Regions from separate parts of the Leucobacter sp. genome, predicted to be linked through region 1. Evidence: predicted binding sites of a transcription regulator. Region 1 holds the regulator's gene; the other holds the start of a gene.

Region 1 (15,217 bases):
GCCGCAGGACGCGCTCGCGTCCGGCGAGCTGGCGCGGGCCTTCGCCGGCACGCAGCTCGTGGCGGGCGTCGTCGACGGCCGCAACATCTGGCGCACCGATCTGCGTGCCGCCTTCGGGCTCGCAGCGCAGCTGCAGCAGGCCGGCATCGACACCGTGATCGGCACCTCGAACAACCTGCAGCACGTGCCGCACGACGTGAGGGACGAGTCGAAGCTCGACGAGCGGCTGGCCTCGTGGCTCGCCTTCGCCGACCAGAAGGTCGAGCAGGCGGCGATCCTCGCCCGCGGTCTCGCCGACGGCGCGGCCGCGATCGAAGCCGAGCTGGCCGAGGTCGACCGGGTGCTCGCGGATCGCGCTGCCGCCCCCGGCGTGCGCGTCGACGGCATCCGGTCCCGCGTCGCCGCCGTGACCGAGGCCGACCGGCGTCGCGCGCCCGAGCAGGAGCGCCGCGACGCGCAGGCCGCGCTCGGCATCCCGCAGCTCGCCACCACCACCATCGGCTCGTTCCCGCAGACCGGCGAGATCCGCAAGGCCCGTGCCGCGTTCACGAGGGGCGAGATCGACCAGCAGTCCTACGACGGCTTCCTGCGCGAGGAGATCGAGCGCGTCATCCGGCTGCAGGAGGAGATCGGGCTCGACGTGCTCGTGCACGGCGAGGCCGAGCGCAACGACATGGTGCAGTACTTCGCCGAGCACCTCGACGGCTTCGCGGTCACCGAGCACGGCTGGGTGCAGTCCTACGGCACGCGTGCGACCCGGCCGTCGATCCTGTGGGGCGACGTCTCGCGTCCCGCACCCATCACCGTCGCCTGGTCGTCCTACGCGCAGTCGCTCACCGATCACCTCGTGAAGGGCATGCTGACGGGGCCCGTCACGATCCTCGCCTGGTCGTTCGTGCGCGACGACCAGCCGCTCGGGGACACCGCGTCGCAGGTGGCGCTCGCACTGCGCGACGAGATCGACGACCTCGTCGCGGCGGGCATCAAGGTCGTGCAGGTCGACGAGCCGGCGCTGCGCGAGCTGCTGCCGCTCGACGCCGAGCGCCAGGCGCCCTACCTCGACTGGTCGGTCGGCGCCTTCCGCCTCGCGACGAGCGGCGCGGCCCCCGAGGTGCAGATCCACACGCACCTCTGCTACTCGGAGTTCGGCGAGATCATCGACGCGGTCGACGGGCTCGACGCCGATGTCACGAGCATCGAGGCCGCCCGCAGCCGGATGGACGTCGTGGAGCCGCTCGGCGAGCACGGCTACTCGCGCGGGATCGGCCCGGGCGTGTACGACATCCACTCGCCGCGCGTGCCGAGCGTCGAGGAGCAGACCGAGCTCATCAGGATTGCCGCGGCTCGCATCCCGGGGAAGCAGCTGTGGGTCAACCCCGACTGCGGACTGAAGACCCGCGGCTACGAGGAGACCGTGGCGAGCCTCACCAACCTCGTGCTGGCGGCGCAGGCCGTTCGCGCGGCCGAGCTGAGCGGCGCGGGGGTGGCGTGACACCCCCGAATCCGGGCGAGGAGCCGGCCGCGGCCCCGGGAGCGATCCCCGGGGCCGCGGTCGGGCCCTGGCCGGCCGGCGAGCTCCCCACCGAGCCCGTCGGCTCGCTGCCCCGTCCGGCCCGGCTGCAGCGGGCGGTGCTCGACGCCGAGACCGGGCTCACGTCCCAGGCCGAGCTGCGCGAGGAGCAGGACCGCGCGGTGCGCGACACGCTCGAGCGGCTGACCGCCACCGGCTCGCCGATCATCAGCGACGGCGAGCAGCGGCGGCAGAGCTTCGCGAGCTATCCGCTGGGCAGCGACTCCGCCGACGTCGAGGAGGGGCCGGTGTTCGCGGTCTTCGCCGACGGCCACCACCGGGTGATCCCGAGCCTCGCGCGAGCCCCGTTCCGCTTCCGCGCCTGGGCCGCCGACGACGTCGCCGCGGCCCGCGCGCTCACCGCGCTGCCGTTGAAGCAGGCCGTGATCTCGCCCTCGATGCTCTCGCTCATGGTACCCGCGGAGGGTCTCGGCGCGTACACGCGCGCGGTGTTCCTCGACGACGTGGTGTCCGGCTGCGCCGAGGACATCAGGCGCTGCTTCGCCGCGGGAGCCTCCCGCGTCACGATCGACTTCACCGAGGGGAGGCTGGCGCTGCGCCGCGACGTGCGGGCCCCCTGGGCGGGTCCGGAGGCGCTCGGGGGATTCATCGAGCTCATCAACCGGGTGCTCGAACGGCTCGCTCCCGAGGAGCGCGCCGCGGTCGGCGTGCACACCTGTCCCGGCAACGACAACGACTCCGCGCACAGCGCCGACATCGACTATGCGGAGCTGATTCCCGAGCTCTTCCAGATCGAGGCGGGCTACTTCCTCGTGCAGGCGGCGAGCGAGAAGGATCCGGATCGCGTGGCCCGGCTGATCGGCCGTCAGCTGCGGCAGCGCTCGCGAGCGGAGACCGCGGCCCCCCGCGTGCTGCTCGGCGTCACGAAGCCCACGAGCCCGAAGCTCGAGACCGCCGAGCAGATCCGGGACCAGCTCGTGCGCGCGGCCCGGTTCATCCCGGCGGAGCTGCTCGGCTCCACCGACGACTGCGGTTTCTCGCCCTACCTCATCGACGAGAAGCCGCGTCACGGCTCTCCGGACTTCGCGCGCGACGTCGCCTTCGCCAAGATCGCCGCGCGCGTGCGCGGCACCGCGCTGGCGAGCGAGGAGCTGGGCGGAGGCGCACCCGCGGAGCCGCTCTCCTACGCCGGCTACGGGGTCACCGGACAGCCCGCGCCGCGGGAATCCGTCGTCCAGAACGGCGTGCCCTCGTGAACGCGGTGCTCCTCACCGGAAGCGCTCCGACGCGGGCGCGGTTCTCCTTCGAGGTGTTCCCCGCGCGCAGCGGTGCCGCCGCGCTCGCGCTCGGGCATGCGGTGCAGCACCTCTCGGCGGCCGATCCCGACTTCGTCTCGGTCACCTACGGCGCCAACGGATCGAACCGCGACGCGTCGCTCGACCTGCTGAAGTACCTGCGCGACCACACCGATGCACTGCCGCTGGCGCACCTCACCACCGTGGGCGAGAGCCGCGAGGCGCTGCGGGAGACGATCCACGGCATCATGGACGCGGGCGTGCACGACTTCCTCGCGCTGCGCGGCGACCCGCCCCGGGGCCTGGGAGAGGAGGACCCGAGCGTGGCGGGCTCCCTCAGCTCGCTCGAGCTCGTGGAGCTCATCACCGAGGCGCGCGCCGAGCGTCCGCCGCTCACGAGCGTGGGGCGAACGGCGGTCGCGGCGTACCCGAACGGGCATCCGCTGTCCCGCTCCCGCTCCGAGGACATCGAGTGGCTCATCGCGAAGCAGGAGGCCGGGGCGCAGTTCGCGATCACGCAGCTCTTCTTCCGGGCCGAGGAGTACCTGTCGTTCGTGGACGACGCGCAGGCGGCGGGGCTGCGGATCCCGATCCTGCCCGGCCTCATGCCGGTGTCGACGAGCGCGCAGCTGCGCAAGGTGGCGTCGCTCGCGGGCCGGCCTGCGCCCGCGGGCCTCGAGCGCGAGATCGAGGAGCTCGGCGGGTACGCGCCCGAGCTCGGCGTCGAGCACACGGTCGAGCTGGCGCGCGAACTGCTGGCCGGCGGCGCGCCGTCGATCCACCTCTACACCTTCAACCGGCACGAGCAGGTGCTCGCCGTGCTGCGCGAGCTGCACCTGCTCACGCCCGATCCGGTGCGGTGACGGGCGCAGCTCGCCTGTTCCGGTGCTCGCCCGGCCCGCCGGCCTCGTCTCACCGACCCGTCGGCCTCGTCCCGATCCGCGCCGGCCCGCTCACCCGCCTCGTCCTCCCCGCTCACCCGCCGCCCGAACCCGCCTCTGTCTTCGCGCGTCAGTAGGTGTCGCTACCGCGGCAGTTTGGTGACATCTACTGGCGCGCGAAGAGAGGGAGTGGCACGGGTACAGGTGAGGGCGCGGGTGGGAGCCGGATGCAGGTGGATGGGAACGCGGGGCGGCTCGGGGTCACACCGCCTGGGGGAACGACTCGGCTGCCCGATCGGCGAGGTGCTGCAGCGCCTCGGGGACGGGGCGGCCCTTGCGCGCCATCGTCTGGGCCCAGAGCCGGCCGGCGCGGTAGGAGGAGCGCACGAGCGGGCCGGCCAGCACGCCCGCGAACCCCATCGCGTCGGCCTCGGCCTTCAGCTCGACGAACTCCTCGGGGCGCACCCAGCGATCGATGGGGTGATGGAGCTTCGAGGGGCGCAGATACTGCGTGAGGGTGAGGATGTCGCATCCGGCGTCGCGCAGCTCTCGCATGGTGCTCGTGATCTCCTCGCGGGTCTCGCCCATGCCGAGGATCAGGTTCGACTTGGTGATCATGCCGGCCGCCCGGGCCTGCGTGAGCACGCCGAGCGAGCGCTCGTAGCGGAACCCCGGCCGGATCCGCTTGAAGATGCGTGGAACGGTCTCGAGGTTGTGGGCGAAGACCTCGGGCGCCGCTTCGAAGACCTGCGCGAGGTCCTCGGGACGGCCGCCGAGATCATCGGCGAGCACCTCGACGCCCGATCCCGGGTTGAGCTCATGGATCTGCCGGATGGTCTCGGCGTAGAGCCACGCGCCGGTGTCGGGGAGGTCGTCGCGGGTGACGCCGGTGATGGTGGCGTAGCGCAGCCCCATCGTGCGCACCGACTCGGCCACGCGGCGCGGCTCGTCCGTGTCGAGGGGCAGCGGCTTGCCCGAGGTGATCATGCAGAAGTCGCAGCGCCTCGTGCAGATCGAGCCGCCGATGAGGAAGGTGGCCTCGCGATCCTCCCAGCACTCGAAGATGTTGGGGCAGCCGGCCTCCTGGCAGACGGTGTGCAGGCCCTCCTTCTGCACCAGCGCGTGCACGTCTTGATACTCGGGCCCGAGCCGGGCGCGGGTCTTGATCCACTCGGGCTTCTTCTCGATGGGCGTCTCGGCGTTGCGGGCCTCGATGCGCAGCAGCTTGCGGCCCTCGGGCTCGGGGCGTGCGCCGGTCGACGGCAGGATCCGCGCGCTCACTCGGCCGCCTCCTCGAGGGCGGCCGCCAGCCGGGCCTCGAGCACGGGGGCGATGTCCGCCGGTGAGACGGTGCAGCCGGCGAGCCCGGAGAGGGTGGCCACTCCGGCGTCGGTGATGCCGCAGGGCACGAAGTTCGCGAAGGGGGAGAGATCGTTGCTGCAGTTGACGGCGAGGCCGTGCGTGACGATGCCGCCGCTCGTGTGGATGCCGATCTGCGCGAACTTGGAGGGGGCCGGCGCTCCCGTCTCGGCCCAGACGCCCGCGCGGCCCGGGATGCGGAAGCCCGCGATGCCGAACTCCGCCGCGGTCTCGATGACGACCCGCTCGAGCAGTCGCACGAAGTCGACGACCCGGAGGCGCTCGCGCAGGCGGATCACGGGGTAGACGACGAGCTGACCCGGGCCGTGCCAGGTGACCTTGCCGCCGCGATCGACCGGGACGACGGGAGTGCCGTCCTGCGGGTACTCCTCGGGGAGCGCGCGCCTGCCCGCGGTGTATACCGGAGTGTGCTCGAGCAGCAGCACGGTGCCGCGATCGGCGCCGTCGCGGATGCGCTGCGCGGCCGCGTGCTGCAGCTCCAGTCCCCTGGGATAGGGGACGAGATCGGGGGCCAGCCCGGCGGTGATGAAGGGCACGGCGCGGGATCGGGTCCGAGCGGGAGCGGTTTCGGCGACCGGTGCGGTGTGGGTCGTCGGGGAATCGGTGAGCGTGAGCGACATGCTCTCAAGATTATTTATACTCGGTTTAACAAATCAAGTCGGGGACGCGAAAGGGCCGCGGATCCACTCGGATCCGCGGCCCTGGGGATGGCCCGGGTGCCGGCTCAGACGGAGCGGAACACCGCCACTACGCGGCCCAGCACCTCGGCGTGATCGCCGAGGATCGGCTCGAAGGCGCTGTTGCGGGGGAGCAGCCAGGTGTGCCCATCGCGGCGGCGGAACACCTTGACGGTGGCCTCGCCGTCGAGCATCGCCGCGACGATGTCGCCGTTCTCGGCCTCGCGCTGCTGGCGCACCACGACGAAGTCGCCGTCGCAGATCGCCGCGTCGATCATCGAATCGCCGACCACGCGCAGCATGAAGAGCTGCCCGTCGCCGACCAGCTGGCGGGGGAGCGGCACGATCTCCTCGACCTGCTGCTCGGCGGTGATGGGCACACCCGCGGCGATCTGGCCGACGAGGGGCACGTACGCGGCTTCCTCGGGCTGCTGCGTCGGGGCGTCGGCGATGGCGCTGCTCGTCTCCGCGAGCTCGACGAGGATCTCGAGCGCGCGCGGCCGGTTCGGGTCGCGGCGGATGTAGCCGCCGAGCTCCAGGCGGCTGAGCTGGTGGGTGACGCTCGAGAGCGAGGAGAGGCCGACGGCGTCGCCGATCTCGCGCATGCTCGGGGGGTATCCGCGGCTCTCGACGGAGCGCGCGATGTACTCCAGGATCGCCTGCTGCTTCTCGCTCAGGGGCTTCGCGGAATGGGGCGCGGCAGCGTTGCTCATCGCTGTCCTTTCTCGGCCGGGCGGTGCTCGGGTGACGCGATCCGTGAATGTCAGTGGTTGCTGGTTCAGTGATCCCGTTGCTCGAAACCCTAGCCGTTGACTTCGAACACGGGCAAACATGTGTTCGAGTGTCGCGGAAAAGATCGAAACATGTGTTCGATGAATCGCTTGCGGTTTCGGAAACTCGAAGATATATTCGAAACAGATGTTCGCCCGGCGCAGCCGGCGAAGGTCGAGCAGAAAGGACACCACGATGAATGCGCAGACGATTCCGGCCCAGGGCGCGCTCGAGATCGCGTCGGTCGCGGGTTCCGCCGCCGACGGCGGCGCGGTCAAGCTGCGGCTCACCCGTCGGGGGCGCGTGGTGTTCGGAGGCCTTGCCACGGTGCTCGTGGCGGGTCTGCTGGCCTTCGTCGCCGCTCTCGGCGCGCCGCAGGCCGTCGCGTCCGACGCCGAGGGCGGTCAGCAGTTCCACTACGCGGTCGTGCAGCCGGGATCCTCGCTGTGGTCGCTGGCCATCGAGCTCGATCCGTCGGCCGACCCGCGCGACCTGGTGGCCGAGATCGTGCAGCTCAACCAGCTCGAGGGCTCCGGGGTCGAGGCGGGGCAGCCGATCGCGGTGCCGCTGCGCTACTCCGAGAGCCCGGCGGTCGTGTCCGCCGATGAGCTGGGGATCTGAGGTTCTCGCGACCCCTGCGGAGCGAGCGCGCGTCGAGGCCACCTGGCGACTCCCACCGGGTCCTTCGGGCGGCTGGCGGCTCGGATCCCGTTGAGAATCACGACGACCTCGGCCAACTCGTGCACGAGCACCACGCCGGCCAGCCCGAGTACTCCGAAGAGCGCGAGGGGGAATAGTGCGACGATGATCGCCAGGGCGAGCACGATGTTCGCGGTCATGATGCGACGGCCCCTGCGGGCGTGCGCGATCGCGGCGGGGATGAGCCTCAGGTCGTGCCCTGTGAACGCGATGTCGGCGGATTCGACTGCTGCAGCCGAACCCTGCGCTCCCATCGCGATCCCGACCGTGGCGGTTGCGAGAGCCGGTGCATCGTTGATGCCGTCGCCGACCATCGCAGTCGGCCGCTCCGCCGCGAGCGCCTCTATCGCCTCGGCCTTGTCTGCGGGAAGCATCTCCGCACGCACATCGAGGATCCCGGCCCGCGCCGCGAGAGCGCGCGCGGTGAGCGCGTTGTCCCCGGTCAGCATGGCGGTCGCGATTCCCTGACCGCCGAGCAGACGCACGGTCTCGGCGGCCTCGGGACGGAGTTCGTCGCGCACGCCGATGAGGCCCACGGTCTCCTCTTCCTCCGCGACGGCGACCACGGTCATGCCCTGCTCGGCCATCCTCTCCGCGTCGCGGCGCAGTGCTCCTGCTCCGAGCCTGCGCACGCTGCCGACCCGCACCCGCCGGCCGTCCACGCGGCCCTCGACGCCGTGACCGGCTTCCTCGGTGAGGTCCTGCGCCCGCAAGCCGGGCCTCGGCGCGGCCGCGATGATCGCCGTGGCGAGCGGGTGCGCGCTGCTCGCCTCGAGCGCGGCGGCGAGGGCGAGCACCCTCTGCCGGTCGATGGTCCCGGCGGTCCGAACGTCGACGACGACGGGCTCGTTGCGGGTGAGGGTTCCGGTCTTGTCGAATGCGACGCGGCGGATCGTGCCGAAGCGCTCGAACGCCTCGCCGGAGGTGATGATCACGCCGAGCTTCGACGCCGAGCCGATGGCGCTGATCACCGTGACGGGAACCGCGATCGCCAGGGCGCACGGCGAGGCCGCCACCAGCACCACGAGGGCGCGCTCGATCCACAGCCGGGGGTCCCCGGTCGCGATGCCGAACAGCGCGACGAGCGCGGCCGCCGCCAGGACGAGCGGCACGAGCGGCCGGGCGATGCGGTCGGCCAGTCTTGCCCGCGCTCCTTTTCGGGCGTGAGCCTGTGCAACCAGCGCCACGATCCGCGTCAGCGAGTTGTCCGTTCCATCGGCGACCGCCTCGACGCACAGTGTCGCGGAGCCGTTCACCGTTCCCGCCGCCACCGGGTCGCCCGGCCCGGCGAGCACGGGAATGGATTCGCCCGTGACGGCCGACGCGTCCACGCTCGACCGTCCCTCGACGATCACGCCGTCGGTGGCGATGCGCTCACCGGCGCCGATGACGAGCACTTCGCCCCGGCGCACGTCGGCGCCCGCGATCGTGATGTCGCCCTCGGGGCGCCGCACGCGCGCGGTGTGCGGGATGAGTTCGAGCAGCGCGCGAAGGCCCGCTTTCGCCCGGCTCATCGCACGATCCTCGAGTGCTTCTGCCAGGGAGAACAGGAACGCCAGTGCGGCGGCCTCGCCGATGTGCCCGAGCAGCACGGCACCGATCGCGGCGATGGTCATCAGCAGGCCGACGCCCGGTTCGCCGTGACGGAGCCGCCGGATCGCGCCCGGGACGAAGGTCGAGGCTCCGGCGATCAGCGCCGTGAACTGCAGCGCCAGCGCCGGGACGCCCGCTCCCGCCCACTCGCAGGCGTATCCCGCGAGCAGCAGCAGTCCTGCGAGAGCGGAGGGCAGGAGGGCCGGATCGCGCCACCATGCGGGCACTCCCGCCTCGGAGTCGCGCTCGGCGGGCATCGCGGCCGGAGCGGCGGGTTCGGGGGTGGCGGGGCCGCAGCACTCCTCGCTCACATCGTCTCCCGCGCCGGGCCGTCCGAGCAGCATCCCGGCACGGTGCACGCCGGATCTACGCAGGGGGCGTCCTCGTCGACCGCGAGCGTGGCATCCACGAGCGCGGTGAGCGCCGCCGTGAGGTGCGGGTCGGCGATCTCGTAGCGGGTCCGCCGGCCTTCGGGCTCGGCCACCACGATGCCGCAGCCGCGCAGGCACGCGAGATGGTTCGACACGTTCGTGCGCGTCAGCTCGAGATCCCGCGCCAGTTGCGCGGGATAGCCCGGAGTCGACAGCAGGGACAGCAGGATGCGCGAGCGCGTCGGGTCGGCCAGGGCGCGGCCGAGACGATTCATGACGTCGAGGCGAGAACCTATGGTCAGCATGTGATGACTATACAGTACATACTGACCTATTCGAGCGTTGCGAGCACGGCGACGGCAGTGCCACTGACCCTAGAATGACACCCATGTCCACGGATTCGCAGCAGCGTCGCGCGAACCGGGGAATCCGCTTCTTCCGCGGCGTCGCGATCGCGTGCGCGGTGCTCATGGTCGCCGTCGGTCTCTGGGCGAGCGCGCACCACGAGACCTCTCGGACGGCCTCGGAATCGTCGACGCTCTCGGACATCGCATCGCTCACGGATGTCGCTCCGTTCGCCGTTGGTGCCGATATCGAGTACGCCGGGACCGATGCCGGGCACGCCGGGGATCCCGGCGGAGACCCGCTGATGGAACTCTGCGCGCTCGGCGTCCTCTGCGGGCTCGCGATCTGCGCGGTCCGAGCGGTGCGACGGGGGCCCGGGAGCGCGTCGCGTCGCGGCCCGCGCACTGCGGGCCGGGCGCTCCCGCAGCTGCGTTCCCGCGAGACTGCCGGCCCTCGCCTCCACGTGCTCGGAGTGCTCCGGATCTGATCGGCGCCGCGCCGTATCGTCACGCCGTATCGTCCGCTCCGTGTCGCCGCTCGCGATCCGCGATCGGGGCAGCGGTGCGTCGCCCGTACCGGCGGCGCGCCCCTCGAGCGTGCGCGAGACGGCGGACCCGACTCGTCCAGACAGACTCTCATCCGCACAGGAGGCATCATGCCCGACCCAGCACCGACCCGACCCGCATCCCGACTCACCACCTCGATGAGAGCGATGCTCATCACCGTTCCCGCATTGATCCTCATCACCGGGATCCTCGTCATCGTCGCCCTTCTCGATCGTCCCTCCGAAGAGGAGACGGCCGCCACTCGGGCGTCGACGCCGGTGATCGAGGCGGATTCTCACGTGCTCGACGCCGCGGGCGAGCACGCTCCGACGCTCGTGGAGTTCCTCGATTTCGAGTGCGAGGTGTGCGGAATGGTGTACCCCGCCGTCGAGGAGCTGCGGGAGGAGTACGCCGGAGAGATCAACTATGCGGTCAGGTACTTTCCGCTGCCCGGCCACCACAACTCGATGAACGCTGCGCTGGCCGTCGAGGCCGCGGCGCAGCAGGGCGACTTCGAGGGCATGTACCGGATGATGTTCGAGACCCAGGGGGAGTGGGGCGAGCAGCAGGCCGGCGAGGCGCCGCGATTCCGCGGTTACGCCGAGACCCTCGGCCTCGACCTCGACGCCTATGACGCCGCGATCGCGGATCCCGCGACCCGGGCCCGCGTGGAGCGCGACTTCGCCGCGGGGGAGGCGCTCGGCGTCACCGGCACGCCGACGTTCTTCCTCGACGGCGAGATGCTCGAGATCGCCTACACCTCCGAACTCGCCGAGGCGATCGAGGCGGCGCTCGCCGAACGATAGGCGCTCGCCGGCCCTTCGTGGCGATCATCGGGCGGCCGAAGGCCCGTCGGGGCTAGCCCGACGGGCGACGGCGTCCGTGCACCGCCCGCTCGGGCACGACCACGAGACCGCGGTCGCCGTAGGACAGCCGCGTGAGAGCGGCGATCCACTCGCGCGACAGCGGGCCCTGGACGGTGCCCGAGAACTGGAAGGCGATGGGCATCTCCGGCGAGATCCAGAGCGAGATCGTTCCGCTGCGCCCGGTGTCGTGAGGCGCCCAGGTGAGGAAGAACGACTCCTTCCTGCGCAGCTTCGCCGCGATCACGAATCGCACGTGCTCGAGGGTCCGGTCCTCGAACTCGTAGCGCAGCGACTTTCCGTAGATGAGAGTTCCCAAGACGAGCCTTCGTGATTGTTCCCGATCGCCGGCCCCCGGGGCCGAGGGCGAACAGGGACGACCCTGCGGGAACCGACGGTATCAACGAGACCTACCACCCGGAGGGGTGTACTTTTCGGTCGCGTGCTCCTCTAAGATCGCCTCGCTTCGGCGCCGGACCGTAGCGCTGAGCGCTCTACGGCGAAACCCCCTGCCCGATCGTTCTCGAGCGTTCTAGCGTGGTCGGCATGGACGCATCGCTGAAGGCCCTCATGATCAACTGCACGCTCAAGGTCGCGCCGGAGCCGTCGAGCGGGGACGTGCTCGGCGGACAGGTGCTCGACGCTCTCGCGCAGCACGGCGTCGCGGCCGAAAGGCTGCGAGCCGTCGACCACCGCATCCTCCCGGGAGTGGAGGCCGACATGGGGCAGGACGACGCGTGGCCGGAGATCAGGCGCGCCGTGCTCGACGCGGACATCCTCGTGCTCGTCACCCCGACCTGGCTGGGACAACACTCGAGCGTGGCGCAGCGGGTGCTCGAACGGCTCGACGCGGAACTGGGGGCGACGGATGACGCCGGCCGGCCGACCCTGTTCGACAAGGTCGCGATCCCGGTCGTCGTCGGCAACGAGGACGGCGCGCACCACATCTCCGCCGTGCTCGGCCAGGCGCTCGGGGACGTCGGCTTCACGATTCCCGCACAGGCCGCGGTGTACTGGAACGGGGAGGCGATGCAGAAGACGGATTACCGGGAGCTCGACTCGGTACCGGATCCCGTCGCGGCCGCCACGGCGACGGCGGCCGCCAATGCCGCGCACCTCGCCCGCCTCCTGCGCGCGGAGCCCTACCCGGTCTAGCAGCCGCCGCGAACGGGCCGCCGGGCGGAGGCCTCCCGGGAGGCGCGAGGGGATCGCTAGCGGGAGATTCGCGAGGAAGATCGGCCGGCATCGCGCGATGAGACTTCGAGAATGACCCCCGTTCGGGTACTAGAGGTGACGGTCGGGGCCGACCTAGGGTGAACCCTGGAAACCGTTCACCCGAGAGAAACGTCCGAGGTCGAGCCGCATGATTACCGGAGTCGCCGTTCTTCCGATGCTCGTGCTGCTGGCCGCCGTAGGCGCCCTCGTGGCCGGCATCGTCTTCATGGTGAGGAGATCCCGCAAACGCCGCGAGTCGGCGAAGCCGGGGGCTCCCGATCACCAGTCGTGATATCGCTCCCGCGGTGCCGCAGCGCAACGGCTGATGCAGACGCGTCCTAGGCACCCTCGTCGGGCAGCATGCCGTGCTCGATGCCCCAGCGCACGGCCTGCGAGCGGCGCTCGACGCCCATCTTGCGGTAGGCCGAGCGGATGTAGGACTTGAGCGAGTTGAGCGTGATGTAGCTCAGCTGGGCGATCTCGGGATTGGTGAGCCCCTGCGTGATCAACGCGATCACCTCCGCCTCGCGAGCGCTGAGCCCCTCCCGCTGTCCCGGCCAGGCGCCGGCGGAGACGGCGGTCTCCTCGGCGGGGTGCTCCCGCGCCGGCGAGGTCACGATCTCCCCGGCGTGGATCCGCTCGAGGGCGCCCACGAGCTCCGCGGCGCTCGAGGACTTGTCGATGTACCCCCGGCAGCCGTGGTCGAGCGCCCGCGCGATGAGATCCTCGTGCGTGTTCCAGGTGTAGACGACGACGGCGCCCGATCGCGGGTCGGCGACGACCTCGTCGACCGCGTCGCCCGCCGCCCGGGGCCGCCCGAAGGTGTCGTAGAGCGTGAGGTCGACCTCGCGGTCTGCCGTGTCCCGCACGTCGACCTCGACCACCTGCACGCGCGAGGCGAACGGCTCGAGGATCGTTCGCAGCCCCATGACCACCAGCTCGTAGTCGTTGAGCAGGCGGACGCGCAGGGGGCGAGGGATCATGCGCCCAGTATCCCAATAGACTGTCCTGGTGACCAGCCTGAGCGATCTGCCCCTCCGCGCCAACCTCGTGGGCAAGCAGCCCTACGGCGCTCCCCAGGACCCGGTGCCGGTGAGCCTCAACGTCAACGAGAACACGCACCCGATCCCGGAGGACGTCGTCGCCGACATCGTCGAATCGCTCGCCCGGGCGGTGCGCGGTGTCAACCGGTATCCCGACCGTGAGTTCACCGAGCTGCGCGAGTCGCTGGCCGGCTACCTCGGTCACGGTCTCACCGCGGAGCAGCTGTGGGCCGCGAACGGGTCGAACGAGGTGCTGCAGCAGATCCTGCAGGCCTTCGGAGGGCCGGGCCGTTCGCTGCTGAGCTTCACCCCGACCTACTCCATGTACCCGCTCCTGGCGTCGGGCACCGACACCGACTGGATCGCCGTCCCCCGTCCCGACGACTACGCGCTCACGCCCGAGATCGTCGTCGCGGCGCTGCGGGAGCACCGGCCCGACATCGCGATCCTGTGCGGCCCCAACAATCCCACGGGCACACCGCTCGATCGCGACGTGATCCTCGCCGCCTACGACGCCTTCGACGGCATCCTCATCGTCGACGAGGCCTACCAGGAGTTCGACGCCGAGCGCGAGAGCGCCGTCGCGCTGCTGCCCGGCCGCCACCGGTTGCTGGTCTCGCGCACCATGAGCAAGGCCTTCGCGTTCGCCGGGGTGCGCCTCGGCTACCTCGCGGCGGATCCCGCAGTCATCGACGCGCTGCGCCTCGTGCGGCTGCCCTACCACCTGTCGGCGCTTACCCAGGCGGCGGCGACCGCCGCGATCCGGCACGCCCCCGAGATGCTGGCCACCGTCGCCGACATCCGCGCCCAGCGCGACCGTCTGGCCGCGGCGCTCGCGGGCCTCGGCTACGACGTGCACCCTTCCGGAGCCAACTTCCTGCTGGTCGGGGGCTTCGCCGATCCCGACGCCGTCTTCGAGACGCTGCGCGCGCGGGGGATCCTCATCCGCAACCTGGGGATCCCGGGGCACCTGCGCATCACCGCGGGCACTGCGGAGGAGACCGGCGCGGTCATCGACGCGATCGCGGCGCTCACACCGCCGCGCTGAGCCGGCCTGCCCGGGGTGACCGCCGAAGCCCGATAGAATCGAGCATATGACCGCTCTCCCACGCACCGCCTCGCTCGAACGATCCACGAGCGAGTCGCAGATCAGCCTGAGCCTCGACCTCGACGGCACGGGCGAGTCCGACATCGACACCGGGGTGCCGTTCTTCGACCACATGCTCACGGCGCTGGCGCGGCACTCGCTCACCGACCTCACGGTGCGCGCGAGGGGCGACGTGCACATCGATGTGCACCACACCGTCGAGGACACCGGGATCCTGCTCGGGCAGGCGATTCTCGAGGCGCTCGGCGACAAGAGCGGCATCTCCCGCTACGGCGACGCACTCGTGCCGCTCGACGAGGCGCTCGCGCAGGCCGTCGTCGACATCTCGGGCCGACCCTACCTGGTGCACTCGGGCGAGCCCGCGGGCTTCGAGTTCCACCTCATCGGCGGGCACTTCACCGGCTCGATGGTGCGGCACTTCTTCGAGGCGCTCGTGCTCAACGCGCGTCTCACCGTGCACCTCAGGCTGATCGAGGGGCGGGATCCGCACCACATCGCCGAGGCCGAGTTCAAGGCGTTCGCGCGCGCTCTCCGCCAGGCCAAGGCGAAGGATCCGCTCGTCGCCGGCATCCCGTCCACGAAGGGCGCTCTGTGACCGTGAAGCGGGTCGTGGGCGGTTCTGCTGATACGTCTCCGCGCAAGCGCGTCGCCGTACTGGACTACGGATCGGGCAACGTGCACTCGGCGGTGAAGGCGCTCGCGCGGGCCGGCGCCGAGGTCGAGCTGACGCGGGATGCGCGGGCCGTCGCCGAGGCCGACGGGCTGCTCGTGCCCGGCGTGGGTGCCTTCGACGCCGTCATGCAGCAGCTGCGCGCGGTGCGCGGTGACGAGCTGATCGACCGGCGGCTGGCGGGCGGGCGCCCTGTGCTGGGCATCTGCGTGGGCGAGCAGGTGATGTTC
Region 2 (15,217 bases), on a different contig from region 1:
CGACGAGATCCGGGCGAGCGGTTCCGTCTCCCACCCGCCGCGAAACGCAGAGCGGGAGCCGCGCCTCCGCTGCACTCCTTCTCGGACGGCAGCAGAGGGCGACTCCCGCTTCGGCGATCGCGCGGATCCGCTACGGACGAGCGGCCGGCTCGGGATCCCGGATCTCGTCGGGCGAGGGTCCGGAGCCGGAGCCCGCGGCCTCGGCAGCCGCCACGTCGTCGTTGTCGAAGGCGAGGCCCTTGCGGGGCGCGTCGTAGAGGTCGAGATCGAGGATCCCCTCGCGCTTCGCGACGATGGCGGGCACGAGCGCCTGGCCGGCGACGTTGACCGCGGTGCGGCCCATGTCGATGATCGGATCGACCGCGAGCAGCAGGCCGACGCCCTCGAGCGGCAGCCCCAGCGTCGACAGGGTGAGCGTCAGCATGACGGTGGCGCCCGTGGTGCCCGCGGTGGCGGCCGAGCCGACGACCGAGACGAGCACGATGAGCAGGTACTGCACGATCGTCAGCTCGATGCCGAAGAACTGGGCGATGAAGATCGCGGCGACCGCCGGGTAGATCGCGGCGCAGCCGTCCATCTTGGTGGTGGCGCCGAGGGGCACGGCGAACGAGGCGTAGCCGCGCGGCACACCGAGATTGCGCTCGGTGACCCGCTGCGTGAGCGGCAGCGTGCCGATCGACGAGCGGCTCACGAAGCCCAGCTGCACGGCCGGCCACACGCCCGAGAAGTACTGCCGCACCGACAGCCCGTGCGCCTTCACGAGCACGGGGTAGACGACGAACAGCACGATGGCGAGGCCGAGGTAGAGCACCGCGACGAACCAGGTGAGCGAGCCCATCTTGTCCCAGCCGTACTCGGCGACCGCGTTGCCGATGAGGCCGAGCGTGCCGATGGGGGCGATGCGGATGATCCACCACAGCACCTTCTGGATCACGGCGAGGGCCGACTCGGTGAGGCGGATGAACGGCTCGGCCCTCTCGCCGATCTTGAGCGCCGCGATGCCCACGGCGACGGAGATCACGATGACCTGCAGCACGTTGAAGCCGGGGCTCGCGGTGAGTGCGCCGGTCTCGAGGTCGGCCGAACCGCCCACCGTCAGGCCGAGGAAGTTGGAGGGGATGAGGCCGGTGAGGAAGTTCCACCAGGTGCCGACGGTGTAGGGATCGCCGGTCTCGAGCTCCGCCTGCGAGGCCGCGGCGCCCGGTCGCAGCACGACGCCGAGCGCGATGCCGATGGTCACGGCGATGAGCGCGGTGATGGCGAACCAGAGCAGGGTCTGCCCCGCGAGGCGCGCGGCGTTGGTGACGCGGCGCAGGCCGACGATGCTCGACACGATGGCGGTGAAGATGAGCGGCACGACGGCGGCGCGCAGGAGCGAGACGTAGCCGCCGCCGATGGTGGCGAGGGTGGCGTGCAGGCCGTTCGTATTGCCCTCGGCGTCGGGGCCGAGCGACATGGCGATGCCGCCGAGCACGAGGCCGAGCACGAGGGCGGCGAGGATCTGCCAGCCGAAGGAGGTGACCCACTTGGGCAGGCGGCGGGCCTGCTGCGGGGCTGCCGTGGTTGCGGACACGTTCGTGTTCCTTTCGGAGCGAGTGGAAAGAAGAGGGGCGCAGGATCCGCGCGCGCGGATCTCCCGCCCGACCGCGGAGCCACTGCGCCCGAGCCAACGAGTATCCTAACAAACTATTCGCCCAGATTATGCCTGGCATTGAGATTCGTCGATGCGGATCCGCTCGGTGCAGGTGCAGGTGCAGGTGCAGGGACAGGGACAGGCGCAGGTGCCTCTCATGCGTCGTCGTCCTGGGTGGCCCGTATCTCGTGCGCTGCGTCTGAGTGTGCGCAGATCGTCGGAACTCGAGGGGGATTCCGACGATCTGCGCACACTCAGCCGGGGGATCGAGGGCGCGGGCGGGGCAGGGGCACGGGGCGCGGGCGGGGCAGGGCGAGAGGAGGTGGATGCGGGGTAGGCTGAGGGCATGGCTGATTCTTCGTTTGACGTGGTGAGCAAGATCGACTCGATGGAGGTCGAGAACGCGGTCAACCAGGCCCGCAAGGAGGTCGAGCAGCGCTACGACTTCAAGGGCGTCGGTGCCGACGTGTCGCTGAGCGGCGAGTCGATCCAGATCAAGGCCAGCACCGAGGAGCGCGCGAACGCGGTGCTCGACGTGCTGCAGTCGAAGTTCATCAAGCGCGGGCTCTCGCTCAAGGCGCTCGACAGCGGCGAGCCGTACGCGAGCGGCAAGGAGTACCGCATCGACTCCAAGCTCAAGGAGGGCATCGACCAGGCGACCGCGAAGAAGCTGAACAAGCTGATCCGCGACGAGGCCCCCAAGACCGTGAAGTCGCAGATCCAGGGCGACGAGCTGCGCGTCAGCTCGAAGAGCCGCGACGACCTGCAGGCCACCATCGCGCTCCTCAAGGGGGCCGACGTGGACGTGGCCCTGCAGTTCGTCAACTTCCGCTAGCCCATGGCGGTCGCGCGGGGGACGGGGCGGTCGGGGATCCCGCGCGGGGCGCGGATCCTCGTCGGTGCGGTCGCGATCCTGCTGTGCGCCGGGGCGACCGCGTGCGCTCCGGAGCCCGGGCCGCCTCCCACGACCGCGACCCCCTCGCCGACGCCCACCCCGGATCCGACCACTCCGGCCCCGACGCCGGAGCCCACCGAGGAGCCGTGGGAGCGCTTCTCCGACCCGCGCTTCCCCCAGAGCTTCGAGGTGCCGCCGGACTGGGAGGTGCGGGAGATCCCGTCCGAGTACGCCGCGGAGGACCAGTACCAGCTCGAGGTGCTCGACGCCGCCGGCGCGGTGCGGCTCCATCTGCTGACCGGGGTGCAGGGGCTCGGGGGAGCCTGCACCGACGCGCTGCCCGTGCTCACCATCGAGGAGCTCGACAGCGAGGCGCTCGAACTGCCGGGCTATGCGCCGCCGGCGGACGCGGCACCTGTCGAATCGGTGCCGCCGCGCTTCGTCTTCCGCGCCGCACAGCTCGCGGATCGTGTCGTCACCAGCCTGTCGGTGTCGGACGATGCGCCCGCCCCCAGCTGCATGTACTACAACCTGCTGCGCGTGCAGGAGGGGCCTATGGCGTTCGCCGACGCGGTGCAGGTCGACGGCTCCGAGGCCAACCCCGCGCCGCCGCGCACCTTCGCCTCGATGGACGAGGCGCGCGCCTTCATGGGGACCGAGGAGTACACGACGCTCAAGCGCGTGCTCCTCTCGCTGCGACTGGCGCCGTAGCCGGGGAGACCGGCGCCGGGATCCGACGCGGGGGCGCGCAATAGACTGGCCCCATGATCGGAGAGAACCTGCTGGGCCCCGAGCCCACTCTGCTGGCCGAGGATCCCGCGGTGGCCGCCGCGCAGCAGCCGGGCGCGGATCCCGAGACCGTCGTGCGCGCGCACCCCGAGTCGCCCCTGGCGTGGGCGGTGCTCGCCGATATCGCCGACGCGGAGGGGCGCGAGATCGAGGCGTACGCCTTCGCCCGCGTGGGCTACCACCGCGGCCTCGACGCGCTGCGCAAGTCGGGCTGGCGCGGCGCGGGTCCGGTTCCGTGGAGCCACGTGCCCAACCGCGGCGTGCTGCGCGCGCTCTACGCCCTGCGTCGCGCGGCCGCGCACATCGGCGAGCAGAGCGAGGTGGATCGGCTCACCGAGTTCCTCGACGGCGCGGATCCGGAGGCGATCGAGCGGATCGAGGCTCCCGCGGGCTGAGGCGGCGCGGGCTCTTGAGCGGGGCCGTCGGCGGGCCTCGCTAGACTGGCTCGGTAACTGCCTAAGCCGAAGGAAGGGGCTGAGATGCCCGCAGTGCTCATCACCGGTGCCCAGTGGGGCGACGAGGGGAAGGGGCGAGCGACCGATCTGCTCGGCAGCCGTGTCGACTACGTCGTCAAGTTCAACGGCGGCAACAACGCCGGCCACACCGTGGTCGTGGGCGAGGAGAAGTACGCGCTCCACCTGCTCCCCTCCGGCATCCTCACCCCGGGTGTCGTGCCCGTCATCGGCAACGGCGTGGTCATCGATCTCGGCGTGCTCAAGCAGGAGCTCGATGCGCTGAGCAGCCGCGGCGTCGACGTGTCGAAGCTGAAGGTCAGCGCCAACGCCCACGTGATCACGGCCTACCACCGCACGCTCGACAAGGTCACCGAGCGATTCCTGGGCAAGCGCCAGATCGGCACCACCGGGCGCGGGATCGGCCCCGCGTACGCCGACAAGATCAACCGCGTCGGCATCCGCATCCAGGACATCTTCGACGAGAGCATCCTGCAGCAGAAGGTCGAGGCGGCGCTCGAGTTCAAGAACCAGGTGCTCGTCAAGATCTACAACCGGCGCGCCATCTCGCCCGAGGAGGTCACCGAGGACCTGCTGAGCTTCCGCGAGATGCTCGAGCCGATGGTGTGCGACACCGGGCTGCTGCTGCACGAGGCGATGCAGCAGGAGCAGACCATCCTGTTCGAGGCCGGTCAGGCCACCATGCTCGACATCGACCACGGCACCTACCCGTTCGTCACCTCCTCGAACGCCACCGCGGGCGGTGCCAGCACGGGGTCGGGCCTCCCCCCGCACCAGCTCGACCGCGTGATCTCGGTGGTCAAGGCCTACACCACCCGCGTCGGCGCCGGTCCGTTCCCGACGGAGCTCTTCGACGAGAACGGCGAGCACCTGGCCCGCGTGGGCCACGAGTACGGCACGACGACCGGGCGTCCGCGCCGCTGCGGCTGGTACGACGCGCCGATCGCGCGCTACGCCGCTCGCATCAACGGCGTCACCGACTTCGTGCTCACGAAGCTCGACGTGCTGTCGGGCCTCGAGACGATCCCCGTCTGCGTCGCCTACGACGTGAACGGCGTGCGGCACGACGAGATGCCGGTCAACCAGAGCGACTTCCACCACGCGAAGCCGATCTACGAGGAGTTCCCGGGGTGGACCGAGGACATCTCGGGTGCGCGCCGCTTCGAGGATCTGCCGAAGAACGCGCAGGACTACATCCTGGCGCTCGAGGCGATGAGCGGCTCCCGCATCTCCGCCATCGGCGTCGGCCCCGAGCGGGAGCAGGTCGTGGTGCGCCACGATCTGCTCGACTGAGAGGCGGCCGTATGAGCGAGCCGACGCCGCAGGAACGACTCGAGCAGCTGCGCGCCAGCATCGACAACATCGATGCCGCCCTGATCCACATGCTCGCCGAACGCTTCCGCTGCACGCAGGAGGTGGGCCTGCTGAAGGCCGACAACGACATGCCGCCCTCGGATCCCGCCCGGGAGGCGCGGCAGACCGCGCGGCTGCGCGCACTCGCCGAGGACGCGCACCTCGACCCCGAGTTCGCGGAGAAGTGGTTCAACTTCGTCGTGGCCGAGGTGATCCAGCACCACACCCGGCTCGCCGGCGAGGTCGAGTAGCCGGGGCCGCTTCGCGGGCTCGTGACCGGGCGTCTCGATGCGCCCCGGGGCCGGCCCCCGGGCCGGAGCCGGTCGCGCCCCCGATCCTCCCCGCGCGTTCCGGGTATTAGAGTGAGATCACCGGAGTGGCAGCCGGGATCTCGTGCGCCTCGAGGACCGATTCGCGGCGCGACCTCGTGACGGTGCCGTGCGTAGGTGGTGATGGATGTGGGAGCAGCCCGCGGCGACTGGCGCGCCCCTCGGGTGCCGGCGAGCGCGTTCCCCCGGCCGCGCCTGGTGGAGCGCTTGGCCTCCTGGCCCGACATCACGGTCGTGCACGGTCCGCTCGGCTCCGGGAAGACGACGCTGATCGCCTCGTGGGCGGCCTCGGTGGACACGCCGCTGCTCTGGTGCGAGCCGGAGGGCGGAGGGTTGCCGCTCGCCGATATCGAGGCGTTCGCCGCCGCTGAGGCCGGTGTGCTCGTGATCGATGCCGGGGAGCGGATCGACGGTGCGCACCTCGAGCGGCTCGGCGGGCTCATCGACCGCGCCCCGGGGCTGCGCGCGGTCGTGGCCACGCGGAGCGCCCGGACCGTTCGGGAGATCGCGGCGGCGTCCGACGCGGCGCTCGATGTCATCGGGCCGTCGGATCTGCGCGTCACCCTGGAGGAGCTCCGCGAAGCCGGCCTGCTCGACGACGACGCCGCCCGGCAGGAGCTGCTGCGCCGGTCGGAGGGGCTCGCGATCGCGGTGCGGGCCGAGGCGGATGAGGCACTCGGACGGGTCTCCGGCGCCCGGGAGCGACTCCGGCGCAGGGTGCACGGGGTGCTCGCCGAGCGCCCCGGACGCGCGGAGGCGTCGTACCGCGTCGCCCTCCTGCCCCGCGTCGACCGGGCGATCCTGGCGCTGTGGGGGATCCCGGAGGAGCTGCCCGCTGTGCTGGACGAGGCGGGACTCGCCGAGTGGGACGGCGACTGGCTGCGCCTCCACCCGTTCATGCGCAGCGTGCTCCTCGAGGACTCCGAGCGGAAGGTGCCGGCACCCGAGCGGCGGCGCCTGGTCGCCGCCGCGGTGCGCGGCTCGCTCATCGCGCGGGATCCGCTGCAGGCCCTGCGGGCGGCGTTCGAGCTGGACGATCCCGCCCTCGCGACCGAGGTCGTCTTCGCCAACATGATCGAGCTGTTGGAGACGCGCGACGAGACCTACGAGATCTTCACCGGTGTCCCGGCTGCCGGCCTCCGCGGGTATCCCGCCCTCACCGTCATGCTCGTGCTGCTCTCCAACATGGATCCGCGCACCCGGCCGCGCGCACTGCAACTGCTCTCCACGGAGTCCCTGTTCCAGCGGCTGCACCCCAACCGCGGCCTGCACCGGGAGCGCGTCGTCTACCGCGCGTTCGAGGCGGCCGCGCTGCGGCTGACGCCGTTCTCCGGGCGGGCGCTTCCGCTCATCCGGCGGGCGGCGCAGGATCTCTCGGCGCTGACGGAGGAGGACTTCGGCGCGCTGGGCCGCATGGGGCCGACTCTGCAGGTGCACCTCGGGATCGGCGCCTTCTACCTCAGGGATCTCGATCTCGCCCGGCGATGCCTGGAACTCGCGGATGCCGCGCACATCGAGGCCGGAAGGGCCGACCGGGTCGACCCGCTCTCCCTGCGCGCCGGCCTCGCGGCACTGAGCGGAGAGCTGCCGCTCGCGCGGCGGCTGCTGGCCGAGGCGGACGCGGCGGAGTGGCCCCCGGGCTGGCGGGAATCCAGCCCGGCCGACTTCTTCAACCTCGGCATGGCGGTGCTCGCCCTCGAAGACGGCGACCCGAGCGCCGCGGAGCGCTATCTCGCCGAGGCCGGGCCGATCGCCGAGATCGTCGAGCACTGGACGCTGTACGCGCTGGTCCGCGCGCGCCGCGATCGTCTCGCGGGCGAGGTCGATGCCGGGCTCCTGCGGCTCGCGCGCCTCCGTGAACAGCGGGGTTCCACGCCCGGAACCGCGATGGCGCGCGGTCTGCTGGACGCGGCGGAGGCCGACCTCCGCCTCGCCGCCGGGGAGCCGAACGCCGCCCGGCGGATCGCCGCCCGGTCCGCGAAGCACAGCTCGTCGTGCCGCCTCGCCCTCGCGCGGGCCGAGCTGGCGCTGGATCGCCCTGCCGCGGCCGCGGTGCAGGCTCAGCGGGTGCTCAAGGCCCCCTCCCCGACGCCGCGGAACCGCCTCGAGGCCGAGCTGGTGCTGGCCTGCGCGGCGCTGCGGGCCGGACACCGGCGGGATGCGGAGACGGTGGCGAGGCGCATCGCCGAGCTGATCCGGGCTGCGGGCCTGCGTGCCCCGCTGCGCGCCGTCGCCGCGCGAGATCGGGACGCCCTGGGCGAGACGCTGCTCCGAGCGGGCGTCGCGCCCGCGATCGTCTCGCTCATGGGCGCCGAGGCGGAATCGTTCGAGAGCGTGGAGGCGCCCGTGGCGAGCCTGACCCGTCGTGAGCAGGCGGTGCTCGCGGCGCTCGCCGAGACCGGCGCGCTGGACGAGATCGCAGCGAGGCTCTTCGTGTCGCGCAACACCGTGAAGTCGCAGTTGAGCACCGTCTATCGCAAGCTCGGGGTGTCCTCCCGCGAGGCCGCGCTCACCCGTGCCGCGGTGCTGGGCCTGCTGGAGGAGCCGGCGGTCTGAAGCGCCGGCGGTCTGTCGTTCCGGGCTGCTCCTCTCAGCGCTCCGCGCGTCGGCCGGGCGCGGGAACGAGTGCGGCGGCCCTCCCTCCCCGGCCTGCGGCCGCCTCGCGGGATTGGCCAAAGGGTGAAGATCAGGGTGAATTATTCGACCTTTGTCTAGGTCCTTGACCCATACCTCCGGTTGGATAACGGAGGGGAAATAGCTCTGACGTGGGGACAGCGAGCTATTGGCGGTCTTGTCATGCCAAGGAGAGGGAGCGGAAGTCATCGTGCGAAAACGAGCTTTCAGACGTGCAATGAGAAGTGCCGGGAGGTGGATCGCCGGAGGGCTCGCCGTAGCCCTGTTCGGCGGTGCTCTGGTGGTCGGCGGAGTCGGAGCGGCTCCGGCCCAGGCGGTCGGGACGAACCCCGACGTCGAGATCTCCAACATCAAGCTGACCGACCCGGATGGGAACGAGCTCACCGGGCAGCTCACGGTGAACGACGAATTCACCATCACGGGCGAGTGGGACGCGACGGACGCGAACCCGCAGCCGGGGGAGACGTTCACGCTCGGCCTGCCGGACGTGTTCGACTTCGTGCTGCCCGCACCGCCGATCGACCTCACGGGGCCGAACGGCGACGGCGAGATCGTCACCTGGGCGAGCTGCGTGCCCGACAACGGCACGGGAGTGCTCACCTGCACCTTCACCGAAGCGGTCGAGGGCTGGGACGAGATCCGCGGCACCTTCCAGTTCGACGCCCGCGCGGTGCAGGAGACCACCGAGGAGCAGGTCGAGTTCGACCTCAACGGCGTCTCCGGCGTGGTGGAGCTGCCCGGCGAGGGCGGCATCGACAGCGGCATCACGCTCCCCGACGAGGTGTCGAAGTCGGGCGTGATGAACGGCAACAACTGGTCGATGACGTGGACGGTCGACATCCCGGGCGCCTCGCTGGTCGCCGCGGGGGGCAGTGTGGCCCACATCACCGACACGCTGGGAGCGGGCCACGAGTTGTGCGACCCCACCGGATTCATCGTGCAGACGGTGCGCGGCGACACGGTCGTCAACGTGACCGAGCTCGCGGAGTTCGACGGCGCGCCGGGGGACACCTCGTTCGGCATCGACCTGAACGCCCCCGAGGGCGGCTTCGACGCCGGGGTCACCTACCGCATCAAGTACCAGACCTGCACCCCGGACGGCAACATCGATCCGGCGGGCACCGTCTACACCAACTCGGCCGAGATCGAGGGCTGGGGCGAGGCCGGCATCGGCATCGGGCAGGTCACCAACCGTCCCTGGCACCAGAGCGTGGCGAAGTCGGGCTCCGTGCTCGGCGGCACCGAGCGCAACGGGAAGATCCGCTGGACCGTCACGGTTCCGGGCAGCGAGCTCGTCGGCAAGAACAGCTTCACCCTCGCCGAGTCGCTCGGCAGCGGACACGAGGTCGGCGCCGACACCATCAGCGGCCTCACGGTGCACGAGCAGTACGGCCCGAGCGGCGATCGCCGGAGCGAGGTCACCGACGAGCTCGAGCGCACGATCAACTCGCAGAGCGGCAACGCGTTCAACGTCACCTTCGCGATCGAGAACACCGAGGACTTCGCGTTCAAGACCTCGGACTGGCGCTACATCATCACCTACTACACGTACGTGACGAGCGAGGAGCTGCCCGAGGGCGGCACGGTCTACGCGAACTCCGCCTCCGTCGACGGCCAGGTCACCACGGGGACCGCCGAGGTGCCCGGTCGCAGCTACGCCAAGAGCGGCAACCTGAACACCGCGGCGAAGACCCTCGACGGGGTCGAGCACTCGGCGTTCACGACGCTCGACTGGACCGTCACGATCCCCGGTGAGCGGGTCGACGGCCTGGAGGAGCTCGTGCTCGAGGACGTGCTCAGCGAGACCCACGGCGTCTGCGTGGCGGGCGATCCCAGCGAGGGGCTCGAGGCGCGTCTGGGCCTGAACGTGCGCGTGCTCGATCAGATCTCGGGCGGCGGGCTGACCCCGAACCCCGCGAACCTCACCGACCTCACCGTCGCCGAGATCGACGGGCAGACGCTGACGCTCACGATCGGGCAGCCGGAGGGCGGCGAGTTCGATCGCGACTACCAGTATGTGATCTCGTACACCACCTGCACCACGAGCGGCGGCATCGACGCGCGCGGCACCGAGTACACGAACCAGATCACCGGATCGGGCGTCGACCGCTCGGGCAAGGTGACCATGAACTACTCCGGTTCGGGTACGGGCACGGGCGTCGCCAAGGGCTCGGTCGCGGTCTCCAAGAAGATCACGGGCGCCGGCGCGGCCTTCGTGCCGGACGGCACGACCTTCGACGTGCAGGTGCGCGAGTTCGCTCCCGGGGCCTCGACGCCGGAGAACACCTACACCCTCGCGGTCCCGCTGAACGGCGAGGCCGTGAGCGGGCACTTCCAGCGCGGCAACGGCTGGACGATCGAGCTCTCCGAGCCGACCTTCCCGACCGTGCCCGGCGTGTCCTTCGGCACACCGCGGTTCGCGGAGGGCGAGGGCATCGTGCTCAGCGAGGACGGGACCGTCGCCACGGCGTCGATCAGCCCGCGTTCGAACGTCGCCGTCGAGCTGACGAACGAGGCGCAGCTCGGGCAGATGCAGATCGCGAAGGTGATCGAGGGCACCGCGGCGACCCACCCGAACGCCCTGGAGCAGGAGTTCACCTTCACCGCGGCGATCGACGTGAGCGGCCTGGGGAGCAACGTCCCCGCGCAGGCCGATCGCACGTTCACGCTCAAGGGCGGCGAATCGGAGACGCTGGAGAATCTGCCGATCGGGGCCGTCGTGACGGTGACCGAGGCGCAGCCGGCCGATGACGACACGCTCACCTGGGCGACCCCCGTCGTCTCGCCGAATCCGGTGACCATCACCGCGGATCACGTGGCCACCCCGGCGGCGGTGACCGTGACGAACTCGGCCTCGCGCACGGTGGGCACCTTCTCGCTCTCGAAGCTGGTGACCGGCGATCAGGCCGAGAACCCGGCGGTTCCCGGCGCGGTCTCCGTGACGGCGAGCTGGCAGGAGGAGGGCGGCGAGCCGCAGACCGAGGAGCTGACCGTTCCGACCGACGGCACCCCCGTCGCGTTCGGCCACGACCTGCTCATCGGCACGCAGGTGACCCTGACCGAGACGCCCCTCGTGGACGGCTCGAGCATCGCCTGGGGCGCACCGGGCTGGAGCGGCACGAACGTCGCGGCCGGCGAGGGGAACAGCGCGATCGTGACGATCGGCCGCACGGCCGACGCTGCGGTGGTGCTCGAGAACCACGCCGCCACGTCGGTTGCGGGCATCAGCCTGCTGAAGGTGCTCGCCGGCGAAGCCGTCGCCGATGTGCCGGCCGACGCGGAGTTCCCGGTCACCGCGACCTGGGAGGACGCCGACGGCGAACCGCAGTCGCGCGAGCTGCTCATCAATGCGAGCGAGCCGACGCCCCTGGGCGTCGACCTGCCCGCGGGCACCGTCGTGACGATCACCGAGGGCGATCGCCCCGCGATCGACACCGTCGACTGGGGCACGATCTCCTTCGGCGGCACGGGGGTCACCGATGCCGGAGACGGCTCTGCGACCGTGGTGGTTTCCGAGCAGCAGGACGACGTGACGCTCGTCTCCGTGACGAACGAGGCGAACTGGACCGCCGGTACGTTCTCGCTCTCGAAGCAGTTCGACGGCATCCTGGCCGATGACGCCGACGTGCCCGACACGGTCGAGGTCACCGCGACCTGGAACATCACAGAGGGCGGCGAACTGGTGCCGCAGTCGAAGACGCTCGTGGTGCCGACCGACGGCAGCTCGGTCGAGTTCGGCGAGGATCTCCCGGCGTTCACCGAGGTGACGCTGTCGGAGGCCAAGCCCGCCGAGGGCAGCCGCTTCACGTGGCTCACCCCGGTCTGGAGTGCCGACGACCATCTCGTCGTGCACGAGGACGGCACCGCCACCCTGACCGTGCAGCCCGCGGGCGCGCACGAGCTCCTCCTCACCAATGGCGTACTGGCATCGGTGGGCAGCCTCGAGCTGACCAAGATCGTCAGCGGTTCGGGCGAGGGCATGGTTCCGGAGGACACCGCCTTCGAGATCATCGTGGAGTGGACCGATCTGCTCGGCGAGCAGCAGCGGCGCGAGGTGACGGTCACCCCGGAGGAGTCCGTCGCGATCGACGGCTTCCCGATCGGCACCGAGGTGACCCTCACGGAGAAGGCCGGGAAGAACCCCGCCGGCGCCGAGTGGGTCGGCGCCGAGTGGAGCGCCGGGAGCGAGGGCATGACCGTCGACTCCGACGGCCGTACCGCGACGGTGACGGTGAGTGCCGAGGCGCTCGCGTCGGCCGGGCTGGTGCTCGACAACGAGTACCGGGATCGTGGCGATGTCGGGGGCACCGGCGGTGAGCGCGGCGATGGCCTGAGCACCACCGGCGCCACCGTGGGCGGGATCGTCGCGGCTGCGGCGCTGCTGCTCGGCCTCGGTGCCGCGGTGCTCGTGCTGCAGCGCCGCACCCGCAAGCGGGCGTAGCGCGGATCGCTGCGGGGCGGTCGGGGGGCACTCCGGCCGACCCGCGGCATCGGCGGCGACCCGCGAGAGCGCGCCCCTTCTCGATGAGGGGCGCGCTCTCGCGCATTCCGGTCCGGACTGGACTTTCATTCGAACATATGTTCGAATGAGTGCGTGAGGTGGAGCGGTCAGAGCGTAGGGGCGACGTCGGGGGCGGCGCTGCCCGGCCTCGAGCTGGGCGAGGTCGCCGCGGTGCCGGGGCACCTGCGCACGGTGCGGGCTCCCGAGTTCGCCGGGCTCGTCTTCCACGAGGTGCTCGCGAAGAGCGCCCTCAACCGGGTGCCGGGCGAGTCGTCCATGCCCTTCTCGTGGACCATCAACCCCTATCGCGGCTGCTCCCACGCCTGCGTCTACTGCTTCGCGCGGGGCTCGCACCGGTACCTCGACCTCGACACCGGTCGCGACTTCGACTCGCAGGTCGTCGTCAAGGTCAACGTGGCCGAGGTGCTGGGACGCGAGCTCGCGAAGCCGTCGTGGTGCGGCGACGCGGTGGCGCTGGGCACCAACACCGACCCCTACCAGCGGGCCGAGGGCCGGTACCGGCTCATGCCCGGGGTCATCGGGGCGCTCGCACGCGCGCGCACGCCGCTGTCGATCCTCACGAAGGGCACCCTGCTGCGGCGCGATCTGCCGGTGCTCGCCGAGGCGGCGGAGCGCGCGCCCGTCGAGCTGGCGATGTCGATCGCGGTCGCCGACCCCGATCTGCAGCGATCCGTCGAGCCCGGCACGCCGAGCACGCAGGCGCGGCTCGCCACCGTCGCCGCGGCGCGCGATGCGGGCTTCGCACCCGACGTGTTCCTCATGCCGGTGCTGCCCGGACTCACCGACTCGGCGGCCCAGCTCGAGCCCCTGCTGCGAGACATCCGCGATGCGGGAGCGCGCTCGGTGATGTACGGCCCCCTGCACCTGCGCACGCACGTGAAGCCGTGGTTCCTCGCCTGGCTCGAGCGCGAGCACCCGGAGCTGCTGCCGATGTACCGCTCCCTCTACCCGGGCAGCGCCAGCCGCGCCCCGCAGGCGTACCGCATGGAGCTCGCCGCTCGAATCCGCCCGCTCATCCGGCGCTACGGTCTGGAGTGGTCGGGTCGGGATCGCGCCCCGCGCGCGCCCTCGCCGCCCGAGCGGCGTCTCGCGGCGGCCGTGCCGGGCGATCCCGCGCCCACGCTCTTCTGAGGTCTGGTCGAGGCGGGAGCGGCTCCGATCCGATCCGCGCGGCCTACGCCCCCCGGGCCGCGCGGGCGATCGAGATCGCCGAGAGCACGCGCTCGCGCAGCGCGTTCCCGCGCTCGGCGAAGATCCGCTGCCGCCGCACGTACTCGCGCTTGCCCGCGGCCGTCTCGACGGGAATCGGGAGCAGCGCTTCGCCTGCGGCGCCCGTGTATCCCGTGACGTCGTAGGGCGAGGCCTGCATGTCGACCTGGCGGATATCGCGGGCGAGCTCGAAGCAGTCGAGCAGCAGCTCGCCCGGCACGATCGGGCCGAGCTTCGCGGCCCACTTGTAGACGTCCATGCCGGCGTGCAGGCACCCGGACTGCTCCATGCCGGGCTGGTTCTCCCGCGTCGGCCGCAGCGCGTTGAGCGGTGCGGCTTCGGCGGTGAAGAAGCGGAACGCGTCGAAGTGGCTGCAGCCGATCGGGTGCGTCTCGACCACACGATCGGTCGCGGCGTGACCGATGCGCAGCGGCAGCGCCGCGTGCCGCAGCTGCTCGGGAGTCATGCGGTAGACCATGGCCCACTCGTGCAGCCCGAAGCAGCCGTATCTCGGGGTGCGCCCGAGTGTGGCCGCGAGCAGCTGCTCCACGTAGTCGACCGTGCCGCCCCGCTTCGCGAAGAACGCGGCCGCGTCGACGGCGGCGTCCGCGGGCGAGCCGGCCACCGCCGCGTAGTAGCGCCAGGATTCTCGCTGCCGGGCGGCCTCCTGCAGCGTCGCGCCTGCTCCGGGATGCCAGCGCCGCAGCTCGTTGGGCCTCACCGAGTAGTAGGTCCAGAGGAAGTCCTCGACGGGGTGGGCCTCGCCCCGCCGCCGGCGTTCTCGGTGCGCCGCGGTGAGGACGTCGGCGCGGCGCTCGTGGGCGATCTCGCGTGCGCGCCAGACCTCCGGGGCGAGCGTCGTCGTCGACGTCCCCGCTGCGGGAGCCGGTGCCGAAGCCGCCATCGTCGCCCGTTCCGGCGCCGCGGACGGGCGGGCCGGGGCGGCGTCGAGAGCGGCAGGAGTCACGCGGAGAGTGTACCGCCGGGAATCGTCGCGGAGCTGGGCCGGCTGGCGGAGGCCGGGCCGGGATCCCGATGCGGCCGGCGGCCGCGCCGCGGCCCGGCCGGGACCGCGCGGCGCCGCCGCGATCCTCGGCCCCGCGAAGGTTTCACCCGCTTCTTCACCCTCGCGAACCTCCACGGGAGCCGTGCGCGCACTACGGTTTTGAAGGTATGCATGCGCGCGCCCGGGGAGCGCCGCGCGTGAGACAACCGGGATGGGCCGTGGGGGACGGGCCGTGGGGAACGTAAGGGAGCAGTATGCTCAAGGGATCACGCGCGCTCGGTCGTGCTCGCAAGCTGTTCGGGATGATCGCGGCGACCGCGGTCGCCGCGATCATCCCGAACAGCTTGCGAGCACGACCGAGCGCGCGTGATCCC

What was found. The regulator LexA, encoded in region 1, represses DNA repair genes until DNA is damaged. The targets are predictions, from matches to a motif close to TCGAACANNTGTTCGA.
Region 2: the regulator LexA is predicted to act here: its motif matches at 12,677-12,692, upstream of ACWKZU_RS18790 (Rv2578c family radical SAM protein).

What each region holds. Positions count from the first base shown of each region.
Region 1 is NZ_JAIVPF010000086.1:83,088-98,304, reverse strand. It holds gene metE (5-methyltetrahydropteroyltriglutamate--homocysteine S-methyltransferase) at 1-1,492, shown strand, start outside; gene ACWKZU_RS17655 (hypothetical protein) at 1,489-2,787, shown strand; gene ACWKZU_RS17650 (methylenetetrahydrofolate reductase) at 2,784-3,689, shown strand; gene lipA (lipoyl synthase) at 3,969-4,988, opposite strand; gene lipB (lipoyl(octanoyl) transferase LipB) at 4,985-5,707, opposite strand; gene lexA (transcriptional repressor LexA) at 5,812-6,477, opposite strand; gene ACWKZU_RS17630 (hypothetical protein) at 6,731-7,156, shown strand; gene ACWKZU_RS17625 (heavy metal translocating P-type ATPase) at 7,108-9,171, opposite strand; gene cmtR (Cd(II)/Pb(II)-sensing metalloregulatory transcriptional regulator CmtR) at 9,135-9,503, opposite strand; gene ACWKZU_RS17615 (hypothetical protein) at 9,587-10,030, shown strand; gene ACWKZU_RS17610 (DsbA family protein) at 10,199-10,894, shown strand; gene ACWKZU_RS17605 (DUF7882 family protein) at 10,947-11,270, opposite strand; gene ACWKZU_RS17600 (flavodoxin family protein) at 11,498-12,106, shown strand; gene ACWKZU_RS17595 (hypothetical protein) at 12,315-12,458, shown strand; gene ACWKZU_RS17590 (response regulator transcription factor) at 12,505-13,149, opposite strand; gene ACWKZU_RS17585 (histidinol-phosphate transaminase) at 13,178-14,257, shown strand; gene hisB (imidazoleglycerol-phosphate dehydratase HisB) at 14,304-14,912, shown strand; gene hisH (imidazole glycerol phosphate synthase subunit HisH) at 14,909-15,217, shown strand, end outside.
Region 2 is NZ_JAIVPF010000096.1:16-15,232, reverse strand. It holds gene ACWKZU_RS18830 (dicarboxylate/amino acid:cation symporter) at 131-1,573, opposite strand; gene ACWKZU_RS18825 (YajQ family cyclic di-GMP-binding protein) at 1,980-2,468, shown strand; gene ACWKZU_RS18820 (hypothetical protein) at 2,472-3,239, shown strand; gene ACWKZU_RS18815 (DUF3151 domain-containing protein) at 3,293-3,712, shown strand; gene ACWKZU_RS18810 (adenylosuccinate synthase) at 3,797-5,083, shown strand; gene ACWKZU_RS18805 (chorismate mutase) at 5,095-5,394, shown strand; gene ACWKZU_RS18800 (LuxR C-terminal-related transcriptional regulator) at 5,596-8,028, shown strand; gene ACWKZU_RS18795 (DUF5979 domain-containing protein) at 8,324-12,547, shown strand; gene ACWKZU_RS18790 (Rv2578c family radical SAM protein) at 12,701-13,759, shown strand; gene ACWKZU_RS18785 (3-methyladenine DNA glycosylase) at 13,803-14,741, opposite strand.